DNA from 4 places in the Solibacillus sp. FSL H8-0538 genome. Region 2 is predicted to be linked to each of the others. Evidence: predicted binding sites of a transcription regulator. Region 2 holds the regulator's gene; each other region holds the start of a gene.
The links. Region 2 encodes LexA, which represses DNA repair genes until DNA is damaged. Its sites were predicted from a motif close to CGAACATATGTTCG; they were not measured.

Region 1 (7,785 bases), 670 kb from region 2:
GGAAACGAATGCTATAGCTTGTGTTTGTTGTAAGCAATAACTCTTGCTCAGGCGTTACCAGTGCCGTATAAATCATGGCATCTTCTATTTTCACGTTCATCGTTTTAATTGGTTTTGAATAACGCGTTACAGCATAATCAGTAAGTGGCGAACGTTTAATTTGTCCGTCTTTCGTTGCTGTGAAAACAAATACATTGTCTTGTTCAAACTTATCAACACCAATGACATTAATTATTTCTTCATTTGTCTCAAGTGGCACAATACTTGAAATATGCTGACCAAGATCTTTCCAACGAATATCAGGAAGTTCGTGAACAGGCTGATAAATGTAATTCCCGCGGTTCGTGAACAACAATAAATGATGTTGGGTATTTGAATGTTCCTCATACAGTAAGTAGTCCGACTCTTTCATCGCAAAGTCCTTACCATTCGAAGCATTGTGAGAACGAATACTTGTCCGTTTGACATAGCCATCCTTCGTTACGGTTACGATAACTTCTTCACTCGGAACTAACACATCTAGCGTAATTTTAATTTCTTCAATTTCCGCTTGAATGTCGGATGCTCGAGGTAATGAGAAACGCTTACGAATATCTAATAACTCGGTTTTAATCACTTTTATAAGCTTCGTTTCGCTATTTAAAATATCCGTTAGTTTCGCAACTAATGCATTTAGCTCATCTTGCTCTGCGACTAATTCTGTAATATCCGTATTTGTTAAACGATACAGTTGCAAGCTAACAATTGCCTCTGCTTGCACTTCTGTAAAATCATATTTCGTTTGAATATTTATTTTTGCATCACGTTTATCTTTAGAGCCGCGAATCGTTGCAATTACTTCATCTAAAATCGATAACGCTTTCATTAATCCTTCTACAATATGAAGACGGTCTTTCGCGCGTTTTAAGTCAAATTGCGATCGTTTCGTTACAATTTCCTTTTGATGATCGATATAAGCATCTAGCATCAGAGGAAGTGTCATCATCGTTGGGCGACGATTATGAATCGCAATCATATTAAAGTTATAGGCCACCTGTAAATCTGAAATTTTGAATAAGTAATTTAATATACCCTGTGCAGGAATATCTTTTTTCAACTCAACGACGATGCGCAGTCCAGTACGGTCTGATTCATCACGTAATTCAGAAATACCGTCTAATCGTCGGTCATTTACACGCTGCTCGTCGATTTTTCGAATTAAGTTCGCTTTGTTTACATCATACGGGATTTCCGTAATAACAATTTGTTCCTTATTACCTTTAATTGTTTCTATGGCTGCTCTTGAACGGATAATAATTTTACCTTTGCCTGTTTCATAAGCCTTCTTAATACCGTCAACGCCTTGAATAATGCCGCCAGTTGGGAAATCCGGTCCTTTAATAACGGTCATTAGCTCATCCACAGTACATTCTTTGTTATCTAAACGCATCAATACTGCGTCAAGTGCCTCTGTTAAGTTATGGGGTGGGATGTCGGTTGCATAGCCAGCTGAGATCCCTGTAGAACCATTTACTAGAAGGTTCGGGAAACGAGATGGTAATACAATCGGCTCCATGTCTTGGTCATCAAAGTTCGGAACAAAATCTACTGTTCCCTTATTAATGTCACGCAACATTTCCCCTGCAATGGCAGATAAACGTGCCTCAGTATAACGCATCGCTGCAGGAGGGTCACCATCGACGGAACCGTTATTCCCATGCATTTCGATCAGCATATGGCGAGATTTCCAGTCTTGACTCATACGGACCATTGCTTCATACACAGATGAATCACCATGTGGATGGAAGTTACCAATTACGTTACCGACAGTTTTGGCCGATTTACGGAACGGTTTTTCGTTAATATTGCCTTCATTAAACATGGCATACAAAATACGACGTTGTACTGGCTTCAATCCGTCACGTGTGTCTGGCAGTGCACGGTCTTGAATAATATATTTAGAATAGCGACCAAATCGGTCACCCATAACTTCTTCTAGTGGCAAATCTTGAAATTTCTCAATAAATGTCATGCTTACTTGTCCTCCTCATGTTGGATGAATTCATTTTCTAAAATATTCGTTTCATCTTCCATTCCGAAGTTTACGTTGGCCTCAATCCATTTACGGCGAGGCTCTACTTTATCGCCCATTAACGTTGTTACACGACGTTCTGCACGTGCACCGTCATCAATTTTCACGCGTATTAAGGTACGCGTTTCAGGATTCATCGTTGTATCCCATAATTGATCGGCATTCATCTCACCAAGCCCTTTATAGCGTTGAATGATATAGCCTTTTCCGATATTTTTAATGGCTACTTGTAATTCATTTTCTGTCCACGCATATTCCATGACTTGCTTCTTCCCAGAGCCTTTAGACACTTTATATAATGGCGGCAGTGCAATATAAACTTTGCCAGCCTCGATAAGTGGGCGCATATAGCGGTAGAAGAATGTTAACAGCAACACTTGGATGTGCGCACCATCCGTATCAGCATCGGTCATAATGACAACTTTATCATAAGCTGCATCTTCTACTGTGAAGTCTGAACCAACACCAGCACCGATTGTATGAATAATTGTAGAAATCTCTTCGTTTTTCATAATATCTTGCAACTTTGCTTTTTCGGTATTAATAACCTTACCGCGCAGTGGAAGAATTGCTTGGAAACTACGATCACGGCCTTGTTTTGCAGAACCACCTGCAGAGTCACCCTCTACAAGGTACAATTCATTTCTTGCCGCATTACGAGACTGAGCAGGGGTTAACTTCCCTGAAAGTAGCGTACTAGACTTCTTCTTTTTGCCGTTACGTGCATCATCACGTGCTTTACGTGCAGCTTCACGAACTTGCTGTGCTCGAATGGCTTTTCGGACTAATGAAGCAGATAGTTCGGCGTTCTCTTCAAGTACATAAAAAAGTTTTTCAGCCACAACTAAATCAACTGCTGAACGGGCTTCACTAGTACCTAATTTGCCTTTTGTCTGGCCTTCAAACTGTAAAATATTTTCCGGAATACGAACAGATACAATCGCAGCTAATCCTTCACGAATATCTGTACCTTCTAAATTTTTGTCTTTTTCTTTTAATAAACCAATTTTACGCGCATATTCATTAAATACACGAGTCATTGCTGATTTGGCACCGGTTTCATGTGTACCACCGTCACGCGTACGGACATTATTAACGAATGATAAAATTGTTTCGGAGTAGCCATCATTAAACTGGAAGGCAAACTCAACTTCAATCTCTTGCTGCGTTCCTTCTACATATTTAACGGGATGTAAAACGTCTTTCTCCTCGTTTAAATAGGCAACGAATGCTTCAATACCGCTTTCATAATGGAATACATCATGTTGACCTTCACCACGTTCGTCAATTAGCTCAATTTTTAAGTCTTTCAGTAAAAACGCTGATTCTCGTAAGCGCTCAGCAAGTGTGTCATAATTATATTTAGTGACTGAAAAAATTGAATCATCAGGAAGGAAATGAACTAATGTACCCGCTTCCTTCGTGTTACCGATGATATCAAGGGACGTTACGGGTTTACCACCATTTTCAAAGCGCTGACGGTGAATTTGTCCGTCTCGGTAAATCGTGACTTCTAAAAATGTCGATAAAGCGTTGACAACGGAAGAACCAACACCGTGCAGACCGCCACTAGTTTTGTAGCCACCTTGACCAAATTTACCCCCTGCGTGAAGAACGGTAAAAATGACTTCGGGTGTTGGCTTCCCCATTTTATGCATACCTGTTGGCATACCGCGTCCAAAGTCTCGAACGCTAATACTATTATCTGCATGAATTTTTACAATGATATGTGAACCAAATCCAGCAAGTGCTTCATCGACCGCATTGTCGACAATCTCGTAAACTAAGTGATGAAGGCCTCTGCCGTCAGTTGAACCTATATACATGCCTGGTCGTTTTCGTACTGCCTCTAGTCCTTCTAATACTTGAATGGCATCATCATTATAGACGAGCCCTGGCTGATTTTTTGCCAATTAAATTCCCCTCCAAAAAACAAACAAACGTTCGGATGCTCTACTAATCGTACTGATTATAGCATTCCATGTCAAATACGATACACTAAAAAAAGTAAGTGTATACTTCAATTAAACATTAATTGTACCATCTAACGGATTTGTTTAAAAGTTAGCGCTCTATCTCAATTCACGATTTAAGAGTCGTTCTCCTGCAAAACAATAGAATTCATACGAAAAATATTCCCTCTTTCGCAAAAAGTGAAAACGGTGTAGAATATTCAATACAAACTATTAGTACCAACTAGTAATTCTGCAAGTTGAAAGGAGCACATCAATGGTTAATGCATTACTTCTCATTTGTGCTTATGTCATTGGCTCGATCCCATCTGCACTGTGGATCGGTAAATTATTTTATAAAACGGACATTCGAGAACATGGAAGCGGAAATTTAGGAGCAACAAACACATTTCGGACTTTAGGCAAAAAGGCGGGTTTAGTTGTAACAATTATCGATGTGTTAAAAGGGACTGCTGCCGTATTATTAATACTGCTACCGTATTTTTCAGATACCACTATTCACCCATTAGTTCTTGGTATCATTGCAGTTGTGGGTCATATGTACCCAATCTTTGCGCGCTTCCGCGGTGGTAAAGCAGTGGCGACATCGGCTGGTGTTATACTCGGTTACGCGCTACCCTTATTCATCGTACTTTTTTTCACATTCTTTACCACGTTAAAACTAACGAAAATGGTGAGCTTAACGTCTATCGTTTCTGTATGTGTTGCTTTAATTTATAGCATTGTGTATTGGATTGTGACAGGTGATTTTGCACTATTTATTTTAATTGCGTTTTTATTTACATTCATTATTTATCGTCACCGTGAGAATATTAAACGTATTAAAGAAGGCACAGAACCAAAAGTTAAATGGCTTTAAATTGTTTCAGCCCTCTCTATAATTGAGAGGGTTTTTTCGTATACTTATCGTAATAATTCATTCATAATAAGATAGAAGTAAAGATTGTACAATTGAGGTGAGTAGATTGGATATTATTATTACTGAGGAAGCAATGACTTGGTTTTTAGAAGAAATGGAAGTAGAGCAAGGAGATTTTATTCGTTTTTATGCACGCTACGGTGGCTCTTCCCCGTTTCACGAAGGGTTTTCGCTCGGCATGAATCGTGAGCAACCACATGAAGTAGGTGTGGATACTGAAATTAATGGAGTACACTTTTACGTTGAAAAAAGTGACGAGTGGTTTTTCAATGAACATGATTTGCACGTATCCGTGGATGCGGCTCTCGATGAACTCGCATATCATTACAAAAAAAATTAACGCATGTGGACTATTAAAGTCCTCATGCGTTTTTATATGTTGTGAATGGACTTGGTGGATAAGAAAGAAAAACTTTCCCATCCTCATAAGTAAGGACATCAACTCGCTCTATTTTGGGCGAGTTGTGTCTTTCTAACACCCGGATAAGACAGTTTTTTATCTAAATTATAAGAATAAATAGTAATCTGTTTTTATTACGAAAAATAGCTATAATAAAATGTACAACATAGAATATACAGGATTGAAGGGTTTGAAAAAGTGAAAAAAGAATTTTATTGGCGCTGCCTGTTCTTTTTAGCAGGTATTCTTGTGCTATCTTTTGGTTTAGCGCTTGTTATAAAGGGACAGGCAATTGGTGTAGGCTCTTGGGATGTATTACATATCGGACTTGCGCAAACAGTAGGCCTAACAATTGGTTCATGGTCTATAATTTTAGGCTTTATAATACTTGCAGTGAACGGCTTCATCACGAAAAGTTGGCCGCAATTAGGAACCTATTTAGATATGATCATATCCGGGGTTTTCCTTGATATTTTCATCTATTTACTACCAGAAGTGGACGGTCTATTTATGCAATTCTTAGCCTTTATTGCAGGTATAGTGTTATTGGGTTTCGGATGCGGGATGTATATGGTTGCAAATATCGGTGTGGGTCCACGTGATACACTTATGATCCTTCTTGTGCAGCGTTTAGGTTGGAGCGTAAACCGTGCGCGTACGACGTTGGAAGTAGTCGTTGCGGTCGTTGGCTTTGTATTAGGTGGCCCAATTGGTGTCGGTACGCTTATTATGGCATTCGGTTTAGGCCCAGTTGTACAATGGGCGCTAACAATAAATATAAATTTATTTCAACGAGTATCTGGCGTTGACAGTGCCATTCTTGGATAATAGTAATAGAAGTGTAATGACCCGCATCTAGCGTTGTCGTTACGCTTTTTTAATGTAAATAAAATACGATTTCTCTTGGATCTTCGAGAAATCGTATTTAGGGCTAAATATGAAATTCAATCGCATCTTCAACAAAATGCCAATTATAAGGTGTTTCTTGGTATACGTAGTAGTTTAACCAGTTGTAAAACAGCAAGTGGGAATGCGCGCGCCAAGTATTTTTAGGTGCCTTTGTTGAATCGTCGTACGGGAAGTAGTTCACAGGCATCTCAATTTCGTCGCCCTTCTCTAAATCACGGTAATATTCATCCGAGAGCGTAGATGCATCGTATTCTAGATGGCCGGTAATCATAATATGCTTATTGTTTTTCGACTGTACAATAAAGACCCCTGCGTTATCTGAATAACTTAGTAAACGTAAATTAGGGTGTGCGCGTACCTCATCAATCGAAACCGATGTATGTCTTGAGTGTGGTGCGACATATTCATCACTAAAGCCGCGTACAAGGTCTACCGTTAAATCGGTAATGACATGTGAGTAAATACCAGAGCATTTTTTCGGTAGCTCAAATTTTCCGATGCCAAAGTGATGATAGAGTGCTGCCTGTGCGCCCCAACATATATACATGATTGACGTCACATTGGCATTTGCCCAATCCATTATGGTTTTAATTTCTTCCCAATAACCAACTGCTTCAAAGTCCATTTTTTCAACGGGTGCCCCGGTAATAATTAGTCCGTCATAGCGGCGGTGTTTGATTTCATCGAATGTTTGATAAAACGTATCTAAGTGAGATTTTGAGACGTTTTTTGATTCGTATGTAGCGGTATTTAGAAATGTCACGTTTACTTGAAGTGGTGTATTCCCTAATAAGCGTAGTAATTGTAATTCGGTTTTCTCTTTTTCCGGCATTAAATTAAACACTAAAATGTTTAAAGGACGGATTTGCTGTGTTTTCGCACGGTCTTCTTCCATTACGAAAATTTTTTCTTCTTTCAATCGCTCTCCAGCGGGTAAATGTTTCGGTATATTAATTGGCATTCGTATTCCCCCCATTTTAGTTTTTAACAAGGGCGAAGTCTATATGGCACCGTGAAATTATAAAACCTCTCATTCCAGCAAAAAGAATGAGAGGTTGATCGCTCGTTCTTATCTCTCAAGGGAGTCCCTTGCTGGAAGTAGCACCTTTCTAACCATGTTAGAGGTTGCTGAAGCTTCAACGGGCCATATCCCTCTGCTTCTCTTGATAAGACTATTAAATTGGATTAATAATATCATGCAATTTGGAATTATGCAATAATTATAAATGTATTTTTACCTCCCGAACTCCTTCCGATAAATCGTATCGTCCTGCAGCATATATACATAATTACCGCGCATCAAAATCTCACCATCTAGTAAACTGTTAGCATCGTCCATGAAATTGATTACGGGTCCTGGTAAATAGTCTGTACTATGCGGGAAAAGACGCCTTACTTGCCCCTGCCAATCAGACACTATAAATGTATCATCCTCATCGCGTACAAAATGTTGAAAATATTGTTCCCTAATGGACCAAAAACCGCAATTCAAGCTTCCTTCTAAATCATCATA
Region 2 (7,785 bases):
TACCATGGAAATTGCCTATACCGTTTTTGCGTTTATTTTTGGTCTCGTTTTCGGCTCATTTTATAATGTAGTCGGCTTACGTGTGCCAAAAAAGGAGTCAATCGTCTCGCCTCCATCGCACTGCACAAACTGTAACAGGCGACTGACCGCTCTGGACTTGATTCCTGTTTTTTCATACCTATTTTTACGAGGAAAATGCCGTAACTGTGGTGTGAAAATATCACCAATTTATATGGTTACCGAGCTTGGTACAGGGGTACTGTTTGCCTTTGCTTATTGGCAAATTGGATGGCAGCCAGAGCTTGCAGTCGCACTGTTATTTATTTCACTGTTGGTCATTATTAATGTGTCCGATATTGCATATATGTTAATTCCGAATAAGATTTTGCTGTTCTTTGCGCCACTCCTTATGATTGCACGCATTTTTGCACCGCTCGATCCGTGGTGGGATAGTGCGCTCGGAGCTGTCATTGGTTTTGGTATCTTGTTGCTGATCGCCATTATTTCAAACGGTGGCATGGGCGGCGGCGACATTAAGCTGTTCTTCGTCATCGGATTAGTGCTCGGGACGATGCATACCTTACTAACATTATTCCTCGCTTCCGTCATTGGTATGGTAGTCGGCATCATTGTTTTAAAAGTGCGCGGCCAAGGACGAAAAACACCTGTACCATTTGGACCGTCTATCGCATTAGCAGCCGTTCTTGTTTATTTTTACGGAAATTCGATTGTGGATTGGTATTGGCGTTTCTTTTAATCTTGTTTTAATTTTAGCTAGTGGATAATTTTTACTGAAAAATGCAAATTGACCAAATGAACATACGACATAACCGCAAATAAGTGCCAGTGACACTTAATATCAGATAAGTTGTATCTCAATTCTACCAATTGAGACAAATCGCGTTTAAAACATCCATCTCTCGAAAACAGGGTGAGAAAATTTCCTTTCTAATGAGATAATAAAGGGGATTTTTAAATCACCACTAGAAAAACAATAATGAAAATTAATTAGCTGTAAAAAATCATCTGTCATGGCGACACAGGAATTTTTACATGGCCTTTTAGTAAATAATTTAGTTATTTCCTTTATGAGGAGCAATATAGAAATGGTTCCTCTGCAAGTTGAAGTTAAAAACCAAATTATTAACGTGCGCTTGTGCTTATTATTAATAGATTACCGATTTAATTCTATATTTCATGTGGTATATATTGTTATAGTAGTAATGTAGAGGCTCATCACCAAAAGTCGGGGATGACAATAAAAGTAGAATGATTGTTGATTGGAGTGGCGGCTGGCGACTCCTAGGGGATTAGCGTTCTAGATGAGACCCTGGACTGAGCGTAGCGAGGGAAGCGGCTCATCGAACGCCCCCTGGAAAGCGTCCAGCCAGAACGAAAATCAACCCCAAGATACGGTGTTGAACTAACATAGAGGTAATAATCATAAAAAAGAGGTGGTATTATGAAGCCGATAATCGGTGTCACGATGCATACGGGAGACGGAAAATTTGAAATAAATAATGCCTATGTCAAATCGATTGAACAGGCAGGAGGCATTCCATTTTGTTTACCGCTCATTAACGAAGCAGATGTAGGGCGCATTTTAGATAAAATTGATGGACTACTGCTAATTGGCGGGCATGATATTGACCCTTATTTGTTCGGACAGGAACCGCACCCGAAGCTAGGAGTGTTTTTTATACAGCGTGATGCTAGCGATATTCGCATAGTAAAGGCTGCTTTTGAAAAGCAAATGCCGATTTTTGGGGTTTGTCGTGGTCATCAAGTACTAAACGTCGCTTTTGGAGGCACGCTCATTCAGGATATTAATTCGCAGCTAGAAAATGTGCATGCGCATCGACAATTATCTGGGCGCCAGGAACTAACGCATTCTGTTAAAGTAACAGGAGAGAAACTTAGAGAAATTTTTGGGGAATCGACAATCCGTACGAATTCATTTCACCACCAAGCTGTTGATGAATTAGGTGAAGGTTTGGTTGAAGCAGCGGTTGCTTTAGATGGTGTGAATGAGGCCATTGAGCATAAGGACCACCCATATTGCATTAGCGTACAGTGGCATCCTGAGGAGTTAGCAGCAACAGGGAATGAATTAGCTCAAAAGTTATTTAGTAGCTTTATAGAGGCATCAAAAAAATAAAAGCAGGCAAATCCGTAAATGGATTTGCCTGCTTTTTAACGCTATCTAGGCATTCGCGCACACACTTGAGGTCGGCCAGCGCTTATCGGGTGTTAACCGGCGCAAATGCACCAATCTTTTTATTAATGAACGCGGCGGTATAAGCCGACTACTTTACCTAAAATCGTTACTTGGTTTACTAAAATCGGGTCCATTGAAGAGTTTTCTGGTTGCAGACGGAAATGCGTTTTTTCTTTGTAGAAACGTTTTACCGTTGCTTCATCATCCTCAGTCATTGCAACAACAATCTCACCGTTGTTTGCTGTAGAACTTTTTTTCACGATTACATAGTCACCGTCTAAAATTCCAGCCTCAATCATTGATTCTCCCATAACCTCAAGCATGAATAATTCATCCTCTGAGCTACCATACGTATCCGGTAGTGGAAAATACTCCTGAATATCCTCGATTGCAGAAATCGGTACCCCGGCAGTTACTTTCCCGATTAATGGGACATGGATAACGCCTTGCTTTGGTACTGAACTTTCATCCTGATCTAATATTTCAATTGCGCGGGGCTTTGTAGGGTCGCGACGAATAAGACCTTTACTTTCTAAACGAGCTAAATGCCCGTGGACAGTTGAACTTGAGGCAAGACCTACAGCTTCACCGATTTCACGAACTGATGGCGGATAACCTTTTGAACGAACTTCCTCTTTTATAAAAGCTAGAATCGCTTCTTGTCGTTTTGATACTTTTGTCAACTTGCTCACCTCTCTAATCTATGTAGTCTAATTTTATTAATAATAGTATAACAGTATGCGAACACAAAAGCAAACATAGGTTCGAGAAAAGTGTTGACAAAAACATGTGTTCGCTTTATTATGAGAACATACATTCCGAACAAACATTCTAAAGGGGTCGAATTTGATGAAGTGGTTGCAAGAAAATAGCGTAGTATCAATGTTTTTAGCGTTTTCTATTGTTTTTATTACATACATCTTAGTGACAGACGAACATATAGCACAATACGAACAAATTGAAATCGAACACGGTGACACTTTATGGTCGTTAGCCGATCAATATCGTGGTAAAATGACAAAGCAAGATTGGATTAGTTATGTTACAAAAGAAAATCATCTGACGAGTGAACATATAGTCATTGGGCAGTCTTTATCTGTTCCAGTAGAAAAGGAATCACAATATATCGTTCAGCAATCCAGTCCTGACGAACACCATTCAGTAAAAGTAGCGAGTGAGAAATAATGAAAAACAATAATGAGGCTGTATTATATTGCCGTGTCAGTACAGAAAAACAAACCCAAGAGTCATCGTTAGTACGCCAAGAAGAAGAACTGTCTCGTTACGCAAAACAGTTAGGCTATAACGTCGTGAACATCTTCAAGGATCAGCAAAGCGGCTATGATGTAGACCGCGAAGGCTTACTTGATATGATGGATTATATGAAGGCAAATGCCATCCATGCGTTATTTGTGCAGGACGAGACGCGTTTAGGGCGCGGGAATGCACGAATGGCCGTTCTTCATTTATTACAAAAAAATGATGTGACCGTTTTTTCATTAAATGAAGCGGGACCATTAGCATTAAATGAAATGGATACGATGTTACTAGAAATTTTAGCGGTTGTGGAGGAGTACCAAAGAAGACTTCACAACGCAAAAATTCGTCGTGGTATGAGACGCGCTGTAGAAAACGGCTACAAACCCGAGGAAAACTTAAAAAACCGTGGCAATTTAGAAGGCCGTGAACGAATTGAAGTGCCAATTGAAGAGATCGTCAATTTGCGTCAAAAGGGCCTCACATTTTTAGAAATCGCTAGCACCCTATCAGGACTCGGCTATCAAGTCAGTAAAGCGACCATTCACCGAAGATACACTGAGCATATTGAAAGACTTGAAGAGTAAACACTTGCACTTCAAGTCTTTTTCTCATACCTTTGTATTATTGCAATTATGAAAGGTGAGACAAATATGTTATCAAAAGAAAAACTTGCTCGTATTAATGAACTTTCGAAATTAGCTAAAGAAGGTAAATTAACAGAAGAACTAGCAAAAGAGCGTACAGCGCTGCGCAAAGAATATTTAGATGTTTTCCGTACAACGATGCGTGACACAATCGAGCACGTTAAAGTAGTCGACGAAAAAGGCAATGATGTAACGCCGGAGAAAGTAAAGCAAGTAAAAGCGCAAAAAAATCAGTTATTAAACTAAGGGCTCCGCGCGATAATCTGTTTTTGCTTTTAATAATGAACAATGAAAAGTGCTTCGTCGTAGCAAAAACCTTAGCCGTAGCACGATGTGTGTCAAACACGGAAGCTACCACAGCCAATAACTCCAATAGAGGTTTTTATTAAAATTTCGATTAATATGGCACATTTTTAATTAAGTATGACATATTTAGCAAAACGTTAAAGGAAAGCATTGTTTTCTTGTACAAACTTGACTAAACTGTATTAAGAACAATATATAGCACGAGAAAGGATGTCACAAAATGACACAACACGTGGATCAATTAGCAATTAACGCTATCCGTACTTTATCAATTGATGCAATCGAAAAAGCAAACTCTGGTCACCCTGGACTGCCAATGGGTGCCGCTCCTATGGCTTATACTTTATGGACAAAACAATTACGCCACAACCCACAAAACCCTAAGTGGTTTAACCGCGATCGTTTCGTACTTTCAGCAGGTCATGGTTCGATGCTTTTATATAGCCTATTACATTTAGGTGGTTATGGTTTAGAGATGGAAGAGATTAAAAACTTCCGTCAATGGGATTCAAAAACACCAGGTCACCCAGAGTATGGGCACACTGTAGGGGTGGAAGCAACAACGGGTCCACTTGGTCAAGGGATTGCCATGTCTGTCGGTATGGCAATGGCAGAGCGTCACCTTGCAGCTACTTATAACAAAGCAGGTCTAGACATTGTTGACCACTATACATTCGCACTTTGCGGCGACGGCGACTTAATGGAAGGCGTAGCGGCAGAAGCTATTTCTTTAGCAGGCCACTTACAACTTGAAAAATTAATCGTACTTTACGATTCAAATGATATTTCACTAGATGGTGATTTAGAGAAGTCATTCTCTGAAAACGTACAAAAACGTTTCGAATCATACGGCTGGAACTACTTAAAAGTACAAGACGGCAATGATGTAGATGCGCTTAATACTGCGATTGAAAATGCCAAAAAATCGTCAGACAAGCCAACATTAATCGAAATTAAAACAGTAATTGGCTTTGGTTCACCAAATAAATCAGGCAAATCTGATTCTCACGGTGCACCACTTGGAACAGACGAGGTTGTTTTAACAAAAGCAGCTTACGAATGGAACCACGAGCCATTTGCAATTCCTGCAGAAGTATATGATACATTCAACGCAGCAGCAGAAGTTCAAGGTGTACAAGCAGAAGCAGCTTGGAATGAAAAATTCGAAGCGTATAAAGCGGAATTCCCAGAACTAGCTGCACAATTTGTGAACGCAATGAACAATGTCTTACCAGAAGATTTCGCTTCAGAGCTTCCTGTCTATGAAGCAGGTAAATCTGTAGCAACACGTAGCTCTTCAGGTGATGCAATTAATGCAATCGCATCGAAAACACCATCATTCTTTGGTGGTTCAGCTGACCTTGCTGGCTCAAACAAAACGACGATTAAAGGCGCTGGTGATTTCTCTGTAGAAAATCCAGAAGGCCGTAATATTTGGTTTGGTGTACGTGAGTTCGCAATGGGTGCTGCAATGAACGGGATGGCCTTACACGGTGGTGTGAATGTATTCGGCGGGACATTCTTCGTCTTCTCGGACTATGTTCGTCCAGCAGTACGTTTATCTGCTTTAATGGGCTTACCTGTTACGTATGTATTCACACATGACTCAGTTGCTGTAGGTGAAGATGGTCCAACGCATGAGCCAATCGAGCATTTAGCAGCATTACGTGCAATGCCGAACCTTTCAGTAATCCGCCCAGCTGACGCAAATGAATCAGCGGCAGCTTGGAAATTAGCGGTATCTTCTAAAAATGTGCCAACTGTTTTAGTATTATCTCGTCAAAACTTACCAGTACTTGACGCAACAATTGAAACAGTTTATGACGGAGTAGAAAAAGGTGCTTACGTTGTATCTCCAGCTACAAAAGAAGTAGCGGATGCAATTCTAATCGCAACAGGTTCAGAAGTGGGCTTAGCTGTAGAAGCGCAAAAAGCATTGCTAGTTGAAGGCATTGATGCATCAGTCGTTTCGATGCCTGCAATGGACCGCTTTGAAAAACAATCAGCAGAATACAAAGAATCAGTATTACCGAAAGCAGTGACAAAACGTCTTGCAATCGAAATGGGTTCTTCATTCGGCTGGCATAAATATACTGGCTTCGAAGGTGATGTACTTGCAATCGATACATTCGGCGCATCTGCACCAGGCGAGTTAGTAATTGAAAAATATGGCTTTACAGTAGAAAACGTAGTAGCGAAAGTAAAAGCATTATAACCCAAAATAAAAAAGGAATCTTGTCAACGCTGACGAGATTCCTTTTTTTGCGATAAAACGCTACTATTAAGGTAAAAATACCATCTTGTTCAAATTGTTCATACGTATACGTACGCTCAGACATATATATAATCTCCATTTAACTACTTCACTAACCCATTTTGAAACGCATAAACAACCGCCTGAGTACGGTCCTGGACATCGAGTTTACCTAAAATATTACTCACATGTGTTTTTACCGTTTTTAGTGCGATGAATAGTTCTGCTGCAATTTCTTGGTTGGCTAAACCGCGTGCCATACATTGTAGTACTTCCATTTCACGCTCGGTTAATAGCTCGTGAAGGGAAATCGTCGTACCAGAACGCATACGCGACATTACTTTTGTGGTCACCTCGGGCTCGAGTACCATTTCACCATCCATTGTTTTTCGAATAGCGTTAGCAATTTGTTTTGCGTTGGATGTTTTTAAAATATAACTAACCGCACCAGCTTCGAGGGCAGGGTATACTTTGTCATCATCTAAAAAACTTGTGACCATCATGACCTTTGCTTCAGGCCATTGACTTAAAATTTCAGCAGTTGCCTCGGCTCCGGTCATGATGGGCATCACATTGTCCATCAATACTACATCTGGTCTCAATGCGAGCACCCGTTCAACCGCTTCTAACCCGTTTGCTGCTTCACCAACGACATCAATATCCGGCTGGGCAGAAAGGTACGCAGAAACGCCGATGCGCACCATTTCGTGATCATCTGCAATAAAAACTTTAATCAAGCTGTTCGCCACCTTTCGTTATTGGGACTTTAACTTCGACAATGGTCCCTTCATTTGGAACAGAAACAATTTTGTATGTGCAGCCTATTTCTACAGCGCGTTCTGCAATATTTCGAAGACCGTAAGAAGCAGATTTATCGCCTTCTGCTTCAAATCCTAAACCATTATCTTGAATCCGCAAAATCGCTTTTTCATCGCGTTCAACAAGTAATAGCTCCACTTCGCTAGCTTTTGCGTGACGAAGTGTATTGGACAGTGCTTCCTGCGCGATGCGGAATAAATGATCTTCCTCGGCTTTTGAAAGCGCGATTTCCTCTAGCTGATAGTCAATTTTAAAATACACTTTTTCCTGAAGTTCTACGATTA
Region 3 (7,785 bases), 460 kb from region 2:
CGTACGACCAATTGGTGATTGGTCCACTTCAATGACCTTTTCCAGCTGCTCCATGCCTTCCACCGCTGTATGTACACCTGGCTTCGTTTTGGCACGATTGAGCTTTTGCGCGAGCGATTTATATAAAATTTCATTAATGAGCGTCGATTTCCCTGATCCAGAAACACCGGTTACTGCAATAAACTGACCAAGCGGAATATCCACATTTACTTTTTTCAAGTTATTTTCTGCCGCGCCTTTAATCGTTAAGTGACGACCATCTGACTGGCGACGTTCAATCGGTAGCGGAATAAATTTTTTCCCACTTAAATATTGCCCAGTAATGGAATTCTTATTTTTCATTACTTGCGCTGGTGTACCTTGTGCAACAATTTGTCCACCATGAACACCCGCACCTGGTCCAATATCAATTAAATAATCCGCAGCGAGCATCGTATCCTCGTCATGCTCGACAATAATTAATGTATTGCCTAAATCACGCATATTTTGAAGCGTACCAATGAGGCGATCATTATCACGCTGATGCAGACCAATCGACGGCTCGTCTAAAATATAGAGCACACCGGTTAAGCGTGAGCCAATTTGTGTCGCTAACCGAATTCGCTGCGCCTCACCACCTGATAGTGTTCCGGCTGTCCGTGAAAGTGTTAAATAATCAAGTCCTACATTTACTAAGAAGCCAAGGCGTTCATTAATTTCACGTAAAATTAATCGGGCAATTTGTACATCCTTTTCGGATAATGTTAACTGCTCGAAAAATGCCGTTAACTCGACAATAGAGTGTGCCGTGATTTCCGCAATATGTTGGTCATTTATTTTCACCGCGAGCGATTCTGAATTTAACCGGTAACCTTTACAAGACGAACAGGACTGCTCTGCCATATATTTTTCCATTTGCTCGCGAACATAATCTGAACTCGTTTCGCGGTAGCGGCGTTCAATATTTTTTAATACGCCTTCAAATTCAACTTGTTTATCAAATGTTCTGCCAAATTCATTTTCATAGTTGAACTGAACTTTATCCTTGCCTGAGCCTTTTAAAATTTTATCCATTTTCTCTTTTGGAATATCTTGTACAGGGACATCCATGGGAATATCATAATGATCACAAACCGATTTTAATAGCTGCGGATAGTACTGCGAGCTTGTCGGTTCCCACGGCGCAATTGCATGCTCAAGCAATGTACGGCTCCAATCTGGAATGACCAAATCCGGATCCACTTTTAGCTTCATCCCTAATCCATCACAAGACGAACAGGCTCCAAACGGACTATTAAATGAAAACATACGCGGTTCGAGCTCGCCAATAGAAAATCCACATTGAGGACATGCGTGATGCTCACTAAATAACAGTTCTTCACGTTCCATGACGTCGACTAACACACGACCTTCCGCTAATTTCAACGCGGCCGCTAATGAATCACTTAAACGTGTGGCAATGCCTTCCTTCATCACAACTCGGTCCACTACGACTTCAATCGTATGCTTTTTGTTTTTATCGAGCTCAATATTATCATCTAGATCACGCAGCTCGCCGTTCACGCGGACACGAACATAGCCTTGCTTTTTTAAATCTTCAAACAACTTCACATGCGTCCCTTTACGCCCTTCCACGATTGGGGCAAGTAGCTGCATTTTCGTACGCTCTGGATATTCTAGTAGGCGATCCACCATTTGCTCAATCGTTTGCGAGCTAATTTCGATGTCGTGATTTGGACAAATTGGCTTTCCTACGCGCGCATATAATAAACGTAAATAATCATAAATTTCCGTTACTGTACCTACCGTTGAGCGCGGGTTACGGCTCGTTGTTTTTTGGTCAATTGAAATAGCAGGCGACAACCCCTCAATGGCATCCACATCCGGCTTATCCATTTGACCGAGAAATTGGCGCGCATACGCCGATAAAGACTCCACGTAGCGGCGCTGTCCTTCTGCGTAAATCGTATCAAAAGCTAGTGACGACTTCCCTGATCCAGATAAGCCCGTTAGCACAACTAGCTTATCGCGAGGAATCGTGACATCAATATTTTTTAAATTATGTGCGCGTGCACCTTGCACGACGATTTCTGTATTTTTCACGCTATGTCACCTTTCTACTTTCAGTTCAAATATCGTATCACGCAGTTCTGCTGCCCGTTCGAAATCAAGCGCCTTTGCAGCATCTTTCATTTCACTTTCAAGCTTCGCCATTAGCTTGTCTAGCTCCGCCTTCGTCAGCTTCTTGCCTTTCGTTACTTTCGTTACATATGTTTCTTCCTCTTCCGCCACCTGTGTTGCACGAATGATTTCAGGAATTTTCTTAATGATTGTTTTTGGGGTAATGCCATGTTCCACGTTATATGCCCGTTGAATATCACGGCGACGCTTTGTCTCATCAAGCGCCTTTTTCATCGAATCTGTCATATTGTCAGCATACATAATGACATGGCCACTTGCATTACGTGCTGCTCGCCCAATCGTTTGAATGAGTGAACGTTCTGAACGCAGGAAGCCTTCCTTATCTGCATCCAAAATGACGACAAGCGAAACTTCCGGTATATCTAAGCCTTCTCGTAATAAGTTAATACCGATTAGGACATCATGCGTGCCTTTACGTAGCTCACGAATGATTTCAATACGTTGCAATGTTTTAATTTCAGAGTGTAAATATTCAACCTTCAAGCCCATTTTCTTTAAATAATCCGTTAAATCCTCGGACATTTTCTTCGTTAAGGTTGTGACTAAAACACGTTCGTTTTTCTTGATGCGCTCCTGAATTTCATCGATTAAATCATCAATTTGCCCTTCTCTTGGACGCACATCAATGGTTGGATCGAGTAAACCGGTCGGACGAATAATTTGCTCCACCATGTCCGGTGTATGCTCGAGCTCAAACGGTCCCGGCGTTGCTGAAACATAAATAGCCTGTTGCACCTTTGACTGAAACTCATCAATCTTTAACGGACGATTATCAAGTGCAGAAGGTAAACGGAAGCCATGGTCTACTAAAACTTGCTTCCGTGCTTGGTCCCCGTTATACATACCACGCACTTGCGGCAATGTTACGTGACTTTCATCGACAACCAGTAAGAAGTCCTCTGGGAAATAATCGAGCAATGTATAGGGTGTCGCCCCCGCATCACGTAGCGTTAAATGACGTGAATAGTTTTCAATACCTGAACAGAAGCCCATCTCACGCATCATTTCTAAATCGTAGTTTGTACGCTGCTCTAAACGCTGCGCTTCCAGTAATTTATTCTCTGAGCGGAACTTTTCTAATTGTTGCTCTAGTTCTTTTTCGATATTTTCAATTGCCTTTACCATTTTTTCTTCACGTGTAACGAAGTGAGATGCTGGGAAAATGGCTACGTGATCACGTTCACCCATAATTTCACCAGTTAACGCATCCACCTCACGAATCCGGTCTATTTCATCGCCGAAAAACTCCACTCGAATGCATTTTTCATCACGAGATGCCGGGAAGATTTCCACCACATCTCCACGTACACGAAATGTCCCACGTGTGAAACTTATATCATTACGCTCATACTGAATGTCCACTAATCTGCGCAGCAACTGATTGCGCTCAATTTCCATACCTGTACGAATAGAAACGACCATATCGCGGTATTCCTCCGGCGAACCGAGGCCGTAAATACAAGAAACTGACGCAATAATAATGACATCTCTGCGTTCAAATAAGGCAGAGGTTGCCGAGTGACGTAATTTATCGATTTCATCGTTAATACTCGAATCCTTCTCTATATACGTATCCGTTTGCGGTACGTACGCTTCTGGCTGAAAGTAATCATAATAACTAACAAAATATTCAACCGCGTTATTAGGGAAAAATTCCTTAAACTCACTATATAGTTGCCCCGCCAATGTTTTATTATGAGCCATAATGAGCGTTGGCTTATTTACTTGTTGAATTACATTTGAAATCGTAAAAGTTTTTCCGGTACCTGTTGCACCAAGAAGCGTTTGATGGCGCTTTTCCTCATTAACCCCTTGCACCAGTTCTTTAATGGCAACAGGCTGGTCACCACTTGGGCTGTAATGAGACTGGATATGAAAAGTTTCAGTCATGCACGGTTCGTCCTTTCGTAAAATCTAGTATGTTTATTTTAGCATACCCTTTTTTTAATAGCGATAATAAAACGAACATACATTCTTTTTAATTTACATTAGAAAGACACAACTCGCCCAAAATAGGGCGAGTTGATGTCCTTACTTATGTGGTTAAGAAAGTTATACTTTCTTAACCATCAACAAATGCAAAAAGCCACCTAATTTTAGGCGGCTCTAACTTATTGTGAAGCTGTTTCTAGCAACTCTTTTAATTCCAGCGTATGAGACAGAAATGCCGCCTTGTTTCTTTGATCCAATGACCCATCGATGAGCTTTTCCAATTGTTCAATTCGGTACAATCGTTGTATACGATTTAAAAACAAATCTAAATAAATGTCGTTCAACAGCTTCTCACATTGATTCTCGCGAGGGTACTGCCCTACTGCACGTAGAAAATCTGTGTACGAATAATATTTATCCATCGATATCACCCCGATACCCTTTTTTCTATTATAAAAAAAGAAATATCAATTTGCAATATTTTCTGAACATTTCATTTTTAATTAATATACAGAATTTTCTAATTTTAGATTGCTTTTCCCATTTGTTTATATTATCTTTTAGTAACAAGCAGTTCTTTTTACTGCTTACTATAGGAAAATAGGAGGAATGAAAATGAACAAAGACTTTAGGTACGTAACTAGCTACATCGCATCCAACACAACATTTTTGTTACGTTCTATAACAGCAAACGGAAAAACTCACACAATAATTCACGACAAGCAAGGGAAGGTAAAATTTGCGCAAAAGCCTATAAAAATTGTGCGCGCGACTTGTAGAATTCACGGAACAACATTCGAGGCAGCTCAAAAGATGGCAAAATTATTTTTTGGCGATAACAGGCATAAGCTACCGATTATGATTTCAATCGATTATGGCAATCCATGCGTATTTTTCCCGCTATTTTCACCACATTCTACCTCTAATATTTGGGTTAATTTACAGTCAATCACTAATATTGTTGAACGTGGCGACGAAACGATTATTACCTTAACGGATATGTCTGAGGAAGTGCTTCCTATTCATTATAAATCATTCAACCAACAGTACGTACGTGCCATGATGTTCTATAAGCATTTAATACTTAACCGCGGCTTCCATCGCTAATACAATATATACCGGCTAACGGTTTTCCATATATTGTATTAGTAATTGCTCGCAAAAATTACGAAGGCGTATATTAGAATATCGTCGACACTCCATGAAATCCTTATAATAAAAAAGATATTCTGTAAAAAACTCATCGGTATTTCCTCGGGTTAATCTCATCTGATTACAATTAAAATACGCCTTTGTTTTTTTTAGTTCCTGTTCAATCCGAGTTTTTGTTTCATTAAGTAAATGTAAATAGGGCTTTTTAAATTTAAAGTTCCCCTGCTCAAATAGTAGGTAATCTTTTTCGAGTATAATGAGTAGCATCGGCAAATAAATGCCCGCCTCAAAATATGGACTCGCTCCAGAAGGAATTTGCGTCACAAAACCAACCTCCTTTAAGAACATTTGTTCGTATTTTTATTTTCGCATGCTTTTATATCAATTGCAAGTAAAACAATGTAATTTCCTGAAAGCACCAACTATAAAAATCAAACTTCCTTTTTAAGCACAAAAAAACCTTCCCAGCAATACGCTGAAAAGGTCCATATTATTAATTGGCAATGCGAGAACGTAAATAGGCGTTAATGAATGCATCTAAATCCCCATCCATCACTGCATTAACATTCCCTGTTTCTTCATTTGTACGGTGATCTTTCACCATTGAATACGGATGGAATACATAAGAACGGATTTGAGAACCCCAACCGATTTCCTTTTGATCCCCACGAATCTCATCTAGTTGTGCCTGTTGTTTTTCAATTTCTAGTTGATAGAGCTTTGCTTGTAGCAATTTCATACATTTTTCACGGTTTTTAATTTGAGAACGTTCCGCCTGACATTGAACGACTGTGCCAGTTGGGGTATGCGTAATACGAACAGCTGAGTCCGTCGTATTAATATGCTGACCACCCGCACCCGTTGCACGGTACGTATCAATTTTTAAATCTTCTGTACGGATTTCAATCTCAATTTCATCATTGAATTCCGGCATTACTTCACAAGAAACAAATGACGTATGACGACGACCCGATGAATCAAATGGCGAAATACGAACAAGACGGTGAACGCCTTTTTCCGCTTTTAAATAGCCGTATACATTATGACCAGTAATTGATAGTGTTACAGATTTAATTCCCGCTTCATCACCTGGTAGGTAATCCATTGTCGTCACTTTAAAACCGCGTTTCTCCGCCCAGCGCGTATACATACGCAGCAGCATTGAACCCCAATCCTGAGATTCCGTACCGCCCGCACCTGGATGAAGCTCTAAAATCGCATTGTTGCGGTCATATGGTTCTGATAACAGCATCTGCAGCTCAAAATCAGCCACTTTCGCTTTGAATTCTACAAGCTCATTGCCCAGCTCCTCTTGTAATTCCTCGTCTGGTTCTTCACGTAAAAGCTCCAGTGTCATTTCAAGATTTTCCTGTGTTGATAATAAATCGTTATACTCATTCACTATAGCTTTAATGCCATTTGCTTCATTAATAACTACTTGCGCACCTTGCTGATCATTCCAAAAGTTCGGCTCCAGCATCATTTCATCAAGCTCTTGTATACGTGCCTCTTTGTTTTCTAAGTCAAAGAGACCCCCTAAAGTCCGCTAGTTTCGTAGCTGTATTTTCCAATGTGTTTCTTACATCTGCTAATTCAATCATGTATGATCCTCCGTCACCCGAGTGCTTGTTATTCAAGCATTTTCTCGATTATAAAATTAGTAAAACCGGGCCACCCTCACTGATGACCACGGTTAATTTATTGCTATAAAGATGTGTTTTAAATTCGTGGGTATTCGTACTGACTTGGGGTGTGAACGCACTAACTTTCTATCTGAACGAACCAAGTTGCAGGCTCCGCACTAACTTGAGGTGTGAACGAACTAAGTTAGCTGGGGAACGCACCAACTCCAGGTGTGAACGCACTGACTTCCCATCTGAACGAACCGAGTTGCAGGCTCCGCACTAACTTGAGGTGTGAACGAACTAAGTTAGCTGGCGAACGCACCAACTCCAGGTGTGAACGCACCAACTTGGCCACTGAACGCACTAAGTTGCAGCGAACGCACTAACTCCCCACCTTAACGAACTAAGTTGCAGCCTCCAGTAAAGTCACAACCCCGCTATCACAAAATCTGGTTACTGCCCAACTCCGTGACAGTTTTTGAACTTCTTGCCGCTACCGCATGGACATGGATCGTTACGACCGATGTTTTCGGCTTTGCGTGCTGGTAGCTTTTTCGGTTTCGCAGTGCCTTCTTCTTTTGGATTCACAGCTTGACCTTTTGCGACCTCTTCACGTTGAAGATTACTACGGATTTCAGCCTTCATTGCATATTTCGCTACATCTTCACGTACCGATGCCACCATATCCTCGAACATTGCGAAGCCTTCTTGTTGGTATTCGCGTAGCGGGTCATTTTGGCCGTAAGCACGTAGGTGAATCCCTTGACGTAGCTGATCCATTGCATCGATATGGTCAATCCACTTCGTATCAATTGAACGGAGTAAAATAACTTTTTCGAACTCGCGCATACGTTCAGGAGTCATCAATTCTTCCTTCTCATTGTAGCGAACTAGT
Region 4 (7,785 bases), 2.0 Mb from region 2:
TTTCATTATGAATTCCTCCAATTTTTTAGTTGCTCGTTTGATAAATCAACCCGAACCGTTTTATCTGATTGTAATGTTTTCGATGCGCTGACAAGTCCGAGATGAATCGCCTCGTCAAATGCTTCCTCGTTTAATACACCATGCAACATGCCGCTAACAAATGCATCTCCTGCACCAGTTACATCTACAATTTCTTTGGTAGCAACAGCTGGATAATGACTTACTCCTTCTATTGTTCCCGCAATAACTCCTTTTTCACCAAGTGTTAGCACAACATGCTTAGCACCCTTTTGCAGGAGCAGACGAACAGCGATCTCGTAATCTTCTGCTGATTTCATCGGCATTTTTAAATACGTCTCTGCCTCATCACGATTACAAATAAAGTATTCTACACCGAGTAAATCATTTGGCATACGACTCATTTTTGGTGATGATACTGGCACAATGACCAATGGAATTTGACGTAACTTCGCAAAGTTCTTCATATACATCACTGTTTCAGCTGGACAATTTAAATCGATAATAATACAGCTGGCATTTTGCAAGGCCGCTTCATGCTTTATTAAGACATTTGGCTTAAGTTCATCGTAAATCGACATGTTCGCCATAGCGACTACAAGCTCCCCATGATCATCTAACACCGCTGTGTAGGACCCTGTAGACTGTTGAGGTAGTCTTTCTACCAAATCTAAATTAATATACGCGTGACTTGCCTGCTCGACTAATTGACCGTCATTATCCGCACCAATTGTTGTTAGTAGCTTCACTTGATTGCCGAGGCGTCCTAAATTTTCTGCAATATTACGGGCAACTCCGCCAACGCTTTCGCTTACATTTGACGGGTTTGATGTACCTAACTGGACATGCCCCTCAATATGAAATTTCCGATCGACATTTGCTCCACCAATTGCAACGATGCGATTTTTTTGGGGTAATACATAGGCGCGACCAATAATCTCGCCCTTCTTTATTAATGCCGAAATCGTATTTGCTAGAGCAGGTCTAGACATTCCGAGCTGCTCTGCCATTTCCAACTGAGATAAATATGGATTTTGTTTAATTAATTGGTAAACAAGCTGTTCTTTTTCATTCAATTATCTCACCTCGCATAAATCAATTACACCTCAGCGTAAATGTCGCTGACGCTTCATTGGCACTTCGCTTTCACGCAGATAAACAATGCGCCAAGATTTTGAATTGTACTTAGGCCTACACGATGCAGGTCAGTTAACCGTAGTCGAATGGATGCTTCGAACTTAGGCTAACCTCCTAAATCAACCGCTTTCAAAATCTGTGACATCCGCTAGGGGCTTTATACTTATTCAGTCTAGGGTTGGACCACGACTGAATAAACATAAACTTTTGTTTGAATTATAAACTTTTGTTCGTCAACTGTCAAAAGAAAATCCCACAAGTAAGTATTCTACTTGTGGGATTTTCTAATTAATCTACAATCATCGTGCCATCTTCCGCGATACGTGGTTGTACTAATACTTCTACACGACGGTTTTTTGCACGACCTTCTGCAGTGTCATTGGATTCGATTGGACTAAATTCGCCAAAGCCTTTAACGCTAAAGTATTTAGATTCTAGCTCTGAATTAGCTTGTACCATAATTTTCAAGAAGTTTACTGCACGCATTACAGATAAATCCCAGTTCGAGCTAAATTCAGCACTGTTCATTGGTACATTATCTGTATGTCCTGTTACAACTACATTTCGTGCTGGATCAAAAATTAGAATTTTCGACAACTCGTTAGCAATTGATAAATATTCCTGTTTGATAACCGCTTGTCCTGGGTCAAATAACACGCTATCACGAATTGTAATGAGTAAACCCTCATCTGTCATTTGCGTTTCAAACTGATTTTCTAATTCATTCACCGCAATAAATTCATCTACGCGACCTTGAATTTGTTGCAGTTCTTGCTGGTCTTGTGCGTAGCGGATCGCAGCAGAGCTTGCTGTCCCACCATTTGCATCTGATGTTTGGATAACTGCTGTATTCTCAAGCATACCTGTGCCACCACTAAATACTTGGTTAAATACAGCGGACATTTGCTCCATTTTAGCTTCATCAACTGTACTTGATGCAAATAATACGATAAATAAAGCAAGTAAAAGCGTTAAAATATCGGCATAGGGTACTAGCCAGGATTCATCTACATGCTCTTCATGTTTTTTATGTTTCTTATGCCTCTTTGCCAAGGCCACCCGCCCCGCTTTCCGTAATTTGCTTACGTTCTTCCATTGGTAAATATGAAGCAAGCTTTTGTTCGATTACACGAGGAGCCTCCCCTTCTAGAACGGATAAAATCCCCTCAATCATCATTCGCTTTTGCTTTACTTCAACTGCGGATTTACGTTTTAATTTATTTGCGAATGGATGCCATAATACGTAACCTGTGAATATCCCTAGAAGTGTGGCTACGAAAGCTGCTGAAATCGCATGCCCTAGCTTATCAATATCATTCATATCTTTTAAAGCCGCAATAAGCCCTACTACTGCACCAAGTACCCCAAGTGTTGGAGCATATGTACCTGCTTGTGTAAAAATTAACGAACCACTTGCATGTCGATCTTCCATCGCTTCTACTTCTTCTGTTAATACATCGCGAATATAGTCCGCATTTTGACCATCAATTGCTAGTGTCAAGCCATTTTTTAAGAAAGGGTCTTCAATATCTGAAGCTTTACTTTCTAAGGCTAGTAACCCTTCGCGACGAGCTAAATCTGCCCATTGAGAAAACATTTTAATGAGTTCAATGTCATTAGCAAGCTTTGTTTCTTTAAATAGATTTTTAAATAGCTTTGGAACACGTTTTAATTCACTCATCGGGAATGCAATTGTTACTGCCGCAATCGTACCGACGATAATGATTAAAATTGCTGCTGGATTTATTAAAACCTCTGGCGTTACCCCTTTAAAATACATACCTACTATTAACGCAATAAACGCTAGAATTATACCAACTAACGAAGAAATATCCATTTATTGTACCTCCAAATACTCAGTCTCTTTTTACTTCGGTTTATTTTAATATTTATTAACATTTATACATACTAGTATAATAGCTATTAATTTATTTTTCGACGAATTAATGTTTTTTCTTTCCAATTTCAACACTTTTGATTATATTGTATCAATATTATAAAAATTCCCCGTTCACAAATTGGAGTATTGATTCAAATGGAGTCTAATTTTGATGGGAAACTATTATTTTTCGCTGAATTAGTCGTAAAGTCTGTGTCAATCGAAGCTGATAGAGGTACTTGCAAACAACTTACAGAGGACTAGGACGCATATCGATACTATATGAAGAATAGTAAGGTAGATCATGTATTGCAAAGTAGAAATCTCTATTTTAATTTATAGTTTCTTCAAAATGTCGCCATACTTTACAGAAATTCTATGAGATTTCATTAATTTCTCCTACCAATTAAGTAATTACATAATGTATAATTGGTTGTAACGAACTTTTATATTCTTATATTCTGAAGGGAGCCCTGCAATTATGAATCATCATCATCCATTTAGTATTGAGTACTTTACAACTGTTTTAGGTTATTCAGTAGTTCTTTTAATCTGCCTTTGGTTCTTTATCCATTTCCTACGTGTAGGTTTAAAATCTGAAGAATCAGTTCACATTGATGCAAAAACTGGTAACTTTGCACCTGGTGAATTAGCTAAAAACCATCATTAATGTATTTAACAGTCGCTCTTGTAGCGGCTGTTTTTTTATTCCCTGCTTTTTGTTTACGGTTTTCACTATTTATAAGTTGTTTACCCTGAAATATGTTTTTATTATTTGAATTCTTAAAAATTTAATTTAAAATAGATTTTGTAAGGAAAGGGGTATCATAGTTATGTCTTCATTAAAAGAAATTTTAAGCTTCAACGACTCGTTTGTAACAGATAAAAAATACGAGCCTTTTATAACGACCAAATATCCAGATAAGCGTATTGTTATTTTATCATGTATGGATACGCGCCTAGTGGAGTTATTACCAAAAGCAATGAACTTACGTAATGGTGACGTGAAGATCGTCAAAAGTGCCGGTGCGATTGTCAATCATCCATTTGGTGGTATTATGCGTAGTTTACTTGTAGCAGTGTATGAGTTAAAAGCGGACGAGATTTACATTGTAGGGCATTATGATTGCGGGATGAGTGCAATTGACCCTGATCAAATGCTTGGCCATATGGTAGAACGCGGCGTTAAACAGGAAATCATTGATATCATTAGTTATTCTCGAGTTGATTTAAAAGAATGGCTACGTGGTTTTGGCGACGTGACAACAAGCGTAATGAAAAGTGTGGATTTAGTGCGTAGTCATCCGTTAATGCCTAAAGGAATACCAGTACACGGACTCGTTATTGACCCAAGTACAGGTAGACTCGATTTAGTAACGGACGGTAATACTGTTATTAGTAAATAATTGTACAGCGAATTGGTTACATGCCAATTCGCTTTTTTTACGAATGGCTAAATAAAATAACATTGTTTTTTATGGAATTAAACATTCCTAGCGAAAACATACTACAACTCTCCACGGCACAAAGAGCGAATTCGAACCACAGCGTTTAATAACGCCTTACAAAAAAAAAAGATTAGCGCTGGTAGCTAATCTTTTTAAAATCGTTCTGTAAAATGGCATACATATAATGGTCTACCCATTCACCGTTAATAAATAGCAGCTCTCTTAGTAAGCCTTCGCGTACAAGTCCTGATTTTTCAAGAACGCGAACAGAACCCTCGTTTTTCGGTGAAACATATGCCTCGATACGGTGAATATTAATCGTTTGAAATGCAAATTCAAGCACGAGCTTGACTGCCTCAGTAGCGATACCCCGTCCCACAAAGCTTTTATCAACGGAATAGCCAATGAACGCACTTGAATACGGCAAGCGCTTAATGGCATATAGCGAAATATGGCCGATTAATTGCTGTGAATTCATCTCATAAATGCCGAAAGAAAACTCCCGATTTGCATGCAACAGTTGCAGGCTCTCTAAAATCTTTTTATATTGCGCTTCTTCTGTGTAGTACTCATCTCGGTGCAGCGGCTCATACGTCGACCAAGAATATTTATTGTTCGCTAGTAACTCCGCTAATTGTCTCGCATCGGATTCTATAAATGTGCGTAATGTACATTGGTCACCGAATAGTCTAATCACGCGATCACCCTTTTTCTGAAATAAGCCCCATAAATTCCTTAACATCTTTTCGCACAATACAATTCCTTTCTCCCAATGGGGATGTTCCGTAATAGCTTTTCCTAGTTACGCCATCGCTAATCCTTCGGTAAAGGCTTCTGCTGTGCTTCCCCCATTAATTCCTAATTTTTTTGCTCCTATCATTTCTACGAAGGATAAAGCAGTTTCGTTCACGTTCATTGTGAGTCGACGATTTATCCTATGCGAGAAACGTTGTGCATATGTACGAAAATCTATGCACTCATGTTGAATCCATTGACATAGTTAGTGAACATTGTAATTTCAATAGCATTTTGTGAAGCTATTTACTTTTCTTTTTCGCATTATTTTTCTTTTCTTTTTTATCTTCTTCTCTTTCAATTGTCTCTTCTGGTACTTCTAGCGCTTCTAATTCCGCTAGTGCTTCTGAGGCCTCTTTATGTGCCTCGTCGAATACATTCGTTATATGTAAGCCACGGCGAGCAGCTTCCTTTTCAATATGTGCGATTGTATCTTTTAATACTTGTATACGTGCATATTGCTTATCATTACCTGGAATTAAAAACCAAGGCGCCTGCTCAGAGTCCGTTTTTGCAAACATTTCGTCAGCGGCTTCACTATATAAATCAAATTTTTCACGGTTACGCCAATCTTCCTCTGTCAGCTTCCACGCCTTGTATGGATCCTGTGCTCGGGCATTAAAGCGTTGTAATTGTTCGTCAGCATCAATATGAATCCAAAACTTGATGATAATATAGTCCCCATCTGTTAATAGTTGCTCGAAATTATTAATTTCATTATAAGCACGCTTCCATTCTGTTTCTGTCGCGAAACCTTCAATACGTTCCACTAGGACGCGACCATACCACGACCGGTCAAAGATAGAAATTTGTCCATGCTGTGGAAGCTTGCGCCAGAAACGATGCATATAGTTATAACGAAATTCATGTGCTTGTGGTGCTGAAATTGGATGTACAATGAGTCCACGCGGGTCAATGCGTTCTGTTAGGCGTTTAATCGCGCCACCCTTACCAGCTGCATCCATACCTTCAAATAATATAATTAAACCAATTTTATTATTGAATAAAAACTGCTGAGCGTTTAACATTTCATACTGAAGAACTTTTAATTTTTTCTTATACATTTTTTTGTCTAGTTCAAGCGATAAGTCGAGATCTTTGATTTTTTTCATGTATATCATTCCTCCTTGTTAAGATACTTCCATTTTACTGTAAAATAGGTGTAAATGGTATTTGTTGTTGAAAACTATAGGAATGTATATAATTTTATTGAAAGGAGAGGACGTTATGGATCGCATCGTTTTGCTTTTTACGTCTCTTATTGTAATAGCAACATTTACGACTTGCGCATATTGGTTTGAATTAAACGGACAAGCAACGATTGAAATTTTAAATCGTTTACCGATTTTATTCTTACCTGCTAGTTATGTGTATATGCTATGGATCGTAATATTCGTTAGTTTATTCGTTTGGATGATAAACTACTATAAAAACCGACATACGCCTTTACGTGTATCTACACTGCAAACGGCTTTATTTGTTTGTATTAGTGTTTTACAAGTTGCCACTTTATTTACATGGCATAGTGAGCTCTATATCGCCTCGATTACATTCTTGGCACTACAACTCCTCTCTATGTTCGGACTTTATATGACGTATCCTCTTAACAGAGAAGGTATTCACTTACGTATGCCAATTGCTGCACTTTTAAGCTGGTCCTTAATGTTATTTTTAGTCTTTATTCGTTATATTCATGTCTTTTTCGAATGGCCAGACTTCGGCTTCAGCAACGCCTTATGGGCAGTAATTATTATGACAATTGGTACCGCATTTGCACTTCATTTACGCTATCATCATTTCGATATTATTAGTCCACTTGTCTTTATTTGGAGTTATATTGGCATTATTATTGCTTATGGTTTTGAAGAGCTACTCGTTTCAACTGCCGCGTTCTTTTTATGCGGAGTGATGATTGTCGGCATTATTTTTATGAAAAAGACACATCTCGCCCTGAAATAAAGCAAAACATTCTTAAACACTAAAAAAATCGTAGCGCCTAAATGGCGTCTACGATTTTTTTAGTCTTCTGATTAGAAAGACACAACTCGCTCAAAATAGGGCGAGTTGATGTCCTTACTTATGTGGATGGGAAAGTTATACTTTTTCATCCAATAAAGTTAAAATTATCGGTTTATCCTTTGTTACAATAATTGAATGTTCAATTTGTGCAACTAATGATTGATCTGGTGTAACGAATGTCCAGCCATCACCTGATTCAACGATATGCTCTGCTTTTGCTGAAATGAATGGCTCTACTGCTAACACCATACCTTCCTTCATAATCGTCGTATCCCAAGCATCATAATAGTTTAAGATGTGATCAGGTGATTCATGAAGTGAGCGACCCAGACCATGACCAGTTAAGTTCATAATGACTGTTAAGCCGTGATCACGTGCTTCACGTTCAACTGCTTTACCAATTTGGTTTAATTTTGAACCGGCTTTTATTTTCGTTATCGCACGATCTAATGCTGATTTTGCTACCGCACAAAGCTTTTCTTTATCCTC

Region 1: the regulator LexA is predicted to act here: its motif matches at 4,005-4,018, upstream of parE (DNA topoisomerase IV subunit B).
Region 3: the regulator LexA is predicted to act here: its motif matches at 4,144-4,157, upstream of uvrB (excinuclease ABC subunit UvrB).
Region 4: the regulator LexA is predicted to act here: its motif matches at 1,375-1,388, upstream of MHH87_RS15525 (carbohydrate kinase).

Annotation. Positions count from the first base shown of each region.
Region 1 covers NZ_JBBOPI010000001.1:1,856,066-1,863,850, reverse strand. The annotation lists gene parC (DNA topoisomerase IV subunit A) at 1-2,011, opposite strand, end outside; gene parE (DNA topoisomerase IV subunit B) at 2,014-3,984, opposite strand; gene plsY (glycerol-3-phosphate 1-O-acyltransferase PlsY) at 4,301-4,903, shown strand; gene MHH87_RS08735 (HesB/YadR/YfhF family protein) at 5,010-5,303, shown strand; gene MHH87_RS08730 (YczE/YyaS/YitT family protein) at 5,562-6,191, shown strand; gene metA (homoserine O-acetyltransferase MetA) at 6,295-7,233, opposite strand; SAM riboswitch class I at 7,339-7,445, opposite strand; gene MHH87_RS08720 (hypothetical protein) at 7,507-7,785, opposite strand, start outside.
Region 2 covers NZ_JBBOPI010000001.1:1,189,905-1,197,689, forward strand. The annotation lists gene MHH87_RS05445 (prepilin peptidase) at 5-757, shown strand; gene MHH87_RS05450 (gamma-glutamyl-gamma-aminobutyrate hydrolase family protein) at 1,463-2,158, shown strand; gene lexA (transcriptional repressor LexA) at 2,281-2,901, opposite strand; gene yneA (cell division suppressor protein YneA) at 3,068-3,403, shown strand; gene MHH87_RS05465 (YneB family resolvase-like protein) at 3,403-4,062, shown strand; gene MHH87_RS05470 (DUF896 domain-containing protein) at 4,129-4,368, shown strand; gene tkt (transketolase) at 4,649-6,643, shown strand; gene MHH87_RS05480 (response regulator transcription factor) at 6,787-7,419, opposite strand; gene MHH87_RS05485 (sensor histidine kinase) at 7,412-7,785, opposite strand, start outside.
Region 3 covers NZ_JBBOPI010000001.1:730,187-737,971, reverse strand. The annotation lists gene uvrA (excinuclease ABC subunit UvrA) at 1-2,082, opposite strand, end outside; gene uvrB (excinuclease ABC subunit UvrB) at 2,089-4,071, opposite strand; gene MHH87_RS03315 (IDEAL domain-containing protein) at 4,293-4,535, opposite strand; gene MHH87_RS03310 (competence protein ComK) at 4,729-5,220, shown strand; gene MHH87_RS03305 (hypothetical protein) at 5,236-5,589, opposite strand; one part of gene prfB (peptide chain release factor 2) at 5,759-6,790, opposite strand; one part of gene prfB (peptide chain release factor 2) at 6,792-6,866, opposite strand; gene secA (preprotein translocase subunit SecA) at 7,344-7,785, opposite strand, start outside.
Region 4 covers NZ_JBBOPI010000001.1:3,220,800-3,228,584, forward strand. The annotation lists gene MHH87_RS15520 (pseudouridine-5'-phosphate glycosidase) at 1-6, opposite strand, end outside; gene MHH87_RS15525 (carbohydrate kinase) at 6-1,094, opposite strand; gene motB (flagellar motor protein MotB) at 1,444-2,208, opposite strand; gene motA (flagellar motor stator protein MotA) at 2,192-2,992, opposite strand; gene MHH87_RS15540 (hypothetical protein) at 3,516-3,704, shown strand; gene MHH87_RS15545 (beta-class carbonic anhydrase) at 3,868-4,440, shown strand; gene MHH87_RS15550 (GNAT family N-acetyltransferase) at 4,613-5,224, opposite strand; gene MHH87_RS15555 (polyphosphate kinase 2 family protein) at 5,520-6,389, opposite strand; gene MHH87_RS15560 (hypothetical protein) at 6,505-7,236, shown strand; gene map (type I methionyl aminopeptidase) at 7,372-7,785, opposite strand, start outside.